DNA from 2 places in the Paenibacillus sp. plas6 genome. Region 2 is predicted to be linked to the other one. Evidence: riboswitches for the same ligand, from Rfam matches in the RefSeq annotation. Region 2 holds a riboswitch; the other holds the start of a gene.
The links. A riboswitch is a leader RNA that binds a small molecule or an ion and turns the genes downstream of it on or off. The one in region 2 is predicted to bind ZMP and ZTP.
Positions count from the first base shown of each region.

Region 1: linked by a shared signal. The riboswitch ahead of rpiB (ribose 5-phosphate isomerase B) and the one ahead of AC2TDL_RS18860 (DJ-1/PfpI family protein) in region 2 are both predicted to bind ZMP and ZTP.

Region 1 is NZ_CM170151.1:1,955,454-1,958,630, reverse strand. It holds gene AC2TDL_RS08750 (L-threonylcarbamoyladenylate synthase) at 1-225, shown strand, start outside; gene AC2TDL_RS08745 (manganese efflux pump MntP) at 314-871, shown strand; gene AC2TDL_RS08740 (low molecular weight protein arginine phosphatase) at 898-1,494, shown strand; ZMP/ZTP riboswitch at 1,574-1,655, shown strand; gene rpiB (ribose 5-phosphate isomerase B) at 1,814-2,272, shown strand; gene AC2TDL_RS08730 (TIGR01440 family protein) at 2,278-2,826, shown strand; gene AC2TDL_RS08725 (serine hydroxymethyltransferase) at 2,858-3,177, shown strand, end outside.
Region 2 is NZ_CM170151.1:4,255,963-4,259,139, reverse strand. It holds gene AC2TDL_RS18865 (response regulator transcription factor) at 1-555, opposite strand, end outside; gene AC2TDL_RS18860 (DJ-1/PfpI family protein) at 1,028-1,633, opposite strand; ZMP/ZTP riboswitch at 1,692-1,771, opposite strand; gene AC2TDL_RS18855 (PP2C family serine/threonine-protein phosphatase) at 1,908-2,906, opposite strand; gene AC2TDL_RS18850 (vWA domain-containing protein) at 2,949-3,177, opposite strand, start outside.

The DNA.
Region 1 (3,177 bases), 2.2 Mb from region 2:
TTTGAACAGCATGCTCATTTATATCAGAATGCGGACCTTGTAATTAGTCTAGGAAATGCAAATCAGCTTGCTGAAGCTGCGGCACGATTATATGATGCTTTGCGTCAGTTTGATGAGCATCATATTCAATATATTTGGTCAGAAGCAAGTGAAACGAAAGGGCTAGGGGCAGCGTTGATGAATCGTTTGCTCAAAGCTGCAGGTCATAGCGTTATCGAAGTTTAAGAATTAATTAGAAAATAGAAATAGTAGTAAACATTCCTCGTTTGTCCGCATATGCTTGTACAAGGATATTAGACAAGGGGACTGTGCGATGGAAATGAACATTTGGCTGGGGCAGCTTACGACGATTGCGATGATTGCAATTGCACTAAGTTTTGATGCATTTTCACTTGGTATAGGAATCGGGCTGCGAGGGATTCGTTATTTGCATATTTTGCGAATGGGCATAATTATTGGGCTGTTTCATATGATTATGCCAGTTGGCGGTATGCTTATGGGGAAAATGATGAGCGCAGTTCTTGGTGAATGGGCTGTACTTGGAGCTGGACTATTGCTAATTGTACTGGGCACAAATATGATCGTTAACTCATTCAAAAAAGAGGAAACTAGCGTTTTTAGTCACCATAGTTTTTGGGGATTACTATTGCTTGCTTTTAGCGTCAGTGTAGACTCATTTTCGGTTGGCATAACACTTGGAATGTTTCACTTGCCGCTTTATATTACAGTGCTAATATTTGGCTCTTGTGGTGCGTTCATGTCCATGCTTGGCTTAACGCTTGGTAAGCGTGTTGGGCATACATTGGGCGATTATGGGGAAATGCTAGGAGGTATAATTCTCATCGTATTCGGCATCTGTTTTGTTGTATAATGAAAATCATAAAGGAGTTGATGAGGATGAAGCGAATTTTGTTCCTATGCACAGGAAATACCTGTCGATCTCCGATGGCTGAAGCGTTTCTCAAGGGGCTTGCTCATGAGAAAGGGTTAATTTTAGCAGTGCGTTCAGCTGGTATCTCAACTATAGACGGTCTTCCCGTATCAGCTAATTCGCAGCACGCTTTAAGTAGACGTGGCATCCAACATCAAGGTAGCTCAGTGGCGATGAAAGAAGAGGCATTGCAATGGGCGGATATTATATTGACGATGACCACTGGTCATAAGCGTGAAGTGCTGCGACGTCATCCAGAAGTGATGGATAAGCTCTATACATTAAAGGAATTTGCTTATATGGATGTTGCTTTACAAGCTAAATTAAATGAGCTGGAAACGTTATATTCAGAGCTGCAAATGCAAAAAGCGCTTGGTCAGCCAATTGATGAAGAAAAGCGTAAACGTATACAGGAGCTTGAAAATTCAATCCCTAGCTTTGATATTGCTGATCCATTCGGCGGATCACAAGAAGTTTACGATGCTTGTGCCGATGAACTAGAGGAAAGTATATTTAAGCTAGTAGATAAGTTAATTGCCTTACGCAATAAAGCACAAGATTAATTCATTAGACAAACGTATATTTATTAAGGATAATGATTGATATTTATTGATAAGTAGTATATGATTAACATAAATGCAAGGACTTCGATGTAACTGGCGACGAGAGTGGGATAACCACGATGGAGCATCGAAGCATACGGCCGGTCGCCTGGGCAAAGAGCAGCGTGCTATAAAAGCATGTCATGCTCTTTTTGTCGTTTTTTGCGGATATATTCAAAAAAGCGTTATACTAATAATAAACAACAACTTGTTTACGTTTTGAATGTGGCTTGTGTTTACATTCGGAATGATGATTTTTTTGATTGAAGGGGTGTTTACTTTGAAAATAGCGATAAGTGCTGATCATGGCGGCTTTCGTCTAAAAAATGAAATTTTACCTTTTTTGCAATCTCTAGGACATGAAGTGGTTGACTTCGGCTGCGATTGCGATAGTTCAGTGGATTATCCAGATTATGCAATGCCTGTTTGCGATCTTGTAGCAGAAGGCAAGGCAGATCGCGGGATTTTAATTTGTGGTACAGGTATTGGGATGTCTATCGCGGCAAACAAACGAGCAGGAATTCGCTGTGCGCTTGTTTCAGATACCTTTTCAGCGCGTGCCACACGTGATCACAATGACACCAATGTACTAGCCCTTGGGGAACGAGTAATTGGACCTGGTCTTGCACTTGATATTGTGAAAATTTGGTTGGAAACACCATTTTCTAATGGTGAGCGTCATGTCAATCGCATTAACAAAGTAATGGAGATTGAGAAACGCTATATTAAAGGAGAGTAATCGCGATGAGTGCTTCATTGACTACGATTACCGAACAAGTCGATCAAGTCGTTAGTGAACTTATGGAAAGATGCCAATGGAAAAAGCCTAAGCTGCTTATCGTTGGAGCAAGCACTAGTGAAGTGGCAGGACAGCATATTGGCAAGGCAGGGGCAAGTGAAATTGCTGAGGCAATTTATGCTGGACTAGTAAGCGCAAGGGCAAAATACCCGTTTATTCCATTGTTTCAATGCTGTGAGCACTTGAATCGCGCGATTGTTATTGAACGTGACCTAGCAGAAACGTTGAACTTAACAATTGTAAGTGCTAAGCCGATCCCTAAAGCGGGAGGGTCGATGGCTGCTTATGCGTATACTCAGCTAAGAGACCCTGTATTAGTTGAGAGTATTGCTGCTGATGCTGGTATTGATATTGGCGATACGTTTATCGGTATGCATTTGAAGCAAGTCGTTGTACCATTCCGTGCATCTTTAAAGTCCATTGGCGAAGCACATGTTACGTTAGCATTTACCCGTCCAAAGCTAATTGGTGGCGAACGGGCAGTATATGAATAAATAACTTAAGATTTTTGAGGAGGATTTATAAATGGAGCATTTACGCAAGCAAGATCCAGAGGTACTAAAAGCTTTAGGTTTAGAATTACAACGCCAACGCGACAATATTGAATTGATCGCATCAGAAAACATTGTAAGTCCTGCAGTTTTGGAGGCGATGGGTTCTGTATTAACAAATAAGTATGCTGAGGGTTATCCAAGCAAACGTTACTACGGCGGCTGTGAGCATGTCGATATCGTTGAGGATATTGCTCGTGAGCGTGCTAAGGAACTATTCGGCGCTGAACATGCGAACGTTCAACCTCACTCAGGAGCACAAGCAAATATGGCAGTTTACTTGGCTGTATTAAA
Region 2 (3,177 bases):
CTCATAGATTTGCTCCATGCTTAACACATGACCAACATGAGTTGCAAGCAGGTGTAAAATGGCAAACTCTCTTGGGGTTAGTTTGATTTCCTTATCTTCCACTGTAACAATATGCGAAGCGGTATTAATACACAATTGATCAATCCGAATCTCGTGCTCATGCTTCTTTACTGGTTTTTGAAATTGATTTGCTCTCCGCAATTGAGATTTTACTCTTGCGACTAGCTCTAAAGGACTAAATGGCTTCGTTACATAATCATCTGCACCAACACTTAGACCGCTAATTTTGTCCATGTCCTGTCCCTTAGCTGACAACATAATAATTGGAATATGATGTTTCTCCCTTATTCGTATGCAGGCTTCAATTCCGTCCATCTGCGGCATCATTACATCTAAAATAATTAAATCAATCGGATGCTTTTCAAGAATTTCTAACGCTTCGACCCCATTGCTTGCTTTAAACAACTGATAGTTCTCATTTTTTAAGTAAATCTCCATTAACTTTATGATTTCATACTCATCATCAACCATTAAAATATTGGCAAATGCCGCCATCATTAACCCTCTTTCGACATAAAATTACTAATCTAGTGTATAATTTTTAGGCAAATCTAGCAAATATTTGGTAATCTATTTTATTAATAGAGCGATGTATTGTATTTTCGTTCCGTTTGCTTTAACGTTTTATTGTGGTAAAATTAATTCTAACATTTTACCTTTTAACCAAATAATATTTTTTTAAGGCTGTTTCATTCTAATTTAATTATTCTATTATCTGGCTTCTTGCTTTTAGGTTTGTCTATTTTTATTTCCTTGGAAGTTTTGGAAGTTAATGCAACTATATTTATTCTTAATTACGCCCTTTGGTTTCCTCTGGGTTTTTGCTCTGCTAAATTATTAAAGCAATAACGTACATCGAGTTGTCCAAACTTTAAACAGAAATGGATAGAGCCAACAAATTTATGTGAACTCTATCCTTTTACGTTTTTTCGTTTGACTATTTAAGTTTGCCTGTTTAACCTATGTCTCAGATCAGCTCACTATTTTTTGATCCTTTCGCTGGATAATATGGATAGTCCATTTTTAATATTACTTGTTCCAACACTTCTTCATTCGTAAGTGATTCAACAAAATATAGCCCCAAATCGATAGAAGCAGAAACTCCTCCGCCTGTAAACGTATTACCATCTCTTACATAGCGCTGCTCAACCACTTCTGCACAATAAGGTCGCAATAAATCATATACGGAAGGATTTGTAGTTGCTCGTTTCCCCTCTAACATTCCTGCTGCTCCCAAAATTAAAGCTCCTGAGCAAACAGAAACTTTATATTCTACATTACGTGCAGTTTGAATCCACGCAATAAACTCTTTATCATATCTAAGTTGTCTAGTTGCCATTCCCCCGGGAATAAACATTAGATCATAAGCAGACAGATCTGGGGAAACTTGATTGATTTTTACAGTTAAGCCTCGATCATCGGAAATCTGTTCTTTATTTGAACAAAAATCCCAAGACATATTTTCTTTCGCTTTTAGCACTCTCATCCAGGTTACTGCTTCGTAAAAACCAACAAAATCTAACATTGTCATCCCGTCAAAAAAAAAATAAAAGCCATTTTCATTTTTAATCACCTGACCTTTCAACCTTACAAAATAATTGAAATAAAAAAAGTATTTGATCATCGATCAAATACTTTGCCCAGGCGTACGGCGATATAAATATGTGCTCCCTCGTGGTTATCCACGTTTACGCCAGTTGCACATACCAGATATTTATTTTTATTATATTCTGAAAAATCAGGAAATCAATACTCAACGGAGTGAATCACCTTAACCCTCGCTGCTTACCTTTAGTTCAGAAAGCAGCGGGGTTAATAACGACAAGATAAGCCTGCTATCCTCAGCCTTATAGCTTCAAATTCAGCGCGCGATACTTTCCATCCTGCTCCATAATCAGCCCAGCATCCAGCAAACGCTGCAAATGTCGATTAGTATATTGCGGCTTTAATCGCAAAACTTCACTAATCTCTAATTCCGTCTTAGGCTGTCTTAGCTCAGTTAGGATCCGATCATAACGCTTTACTCGTTTTTGCGATGATCTGCTGATTGGACTTATTTGCAAAAACTCACATTTTTGATGATGTGACATATACTCATACTCAATTAAGGCTCCAATTGGTCGAGACATTATCGCTATACTGCAATCATCGATTGTATTTGGAACGATAACATTGTGAAAGCTATCCTCAATTAAGGCATACATCCGTTCACGCGATATAATACTATTGCGGTGAATAATTTTAAGTAATGCAGGAATAAGCTGATTACTTTGCTTATGATATAAGCTTTCCGCCGTACCGTCGGACATAAGAACAAAGCCTGCAATCCGTTCGATCTTCCCTTTAAAGAGCTTCATCGCTAATGCGGCATTGCTAGATGTGATAAAAGTTGTTTGATTCGCAAATTCTCCATTTTCAGGCGATGAAGCTACTTTTAATATATCATCCTTAATATATCCTATTACCCCGTCACCAATATGCATCATAACAAAGGTATCTTCATATACAGCGACTAGCAGCAAAGTCGAAGCAAGATCTTTGAGTTCACATTGCAGCTCATCTTTTTTTGCATGCAATGCGCTTAGTAGTCGCTCTAATATATCTAGTTTAACCTGTCTGCCGTCTGGATTGCTCGCAATTGCTGAGAACTGCTCGCATAAATAGTCTGCTGCAGTATTAATGACCGTTTCAGCACCAAAATGTGACCATAGAGCCGAACCCGCTCCATCGGCAAGCGCGATAACGTCAACTCCATTTTTACGGATAGCTAACGTTTTATCTTGACAGGGTGTGCCTGTCGAAACGTGGCTTCTGCCACGTTCCGCATAGTGAACACTTTTCCACATAATTAACAATCCCTCTCCAGGTAATCCAGTAAGGATCTCCTATTACAGTTCTGTCCAATCTTTTAACCCTTCTAAATCTAGCGGAACCTTCTCACCTGGTGTAGATTGGGAGGTTCTTGAAACGCTTTGACTTAGCCATGCAAAAAACTCTCTAAACTTTAAGCCCTGCAGCTTCAACGGAATCCGTTTTGGCGAGAGCAGCTTCAACGTTTCCATACCTGCTTCATCGCCAATTCCGATTGGAAACACAGTTAGCTTGTTTGTGTTAACA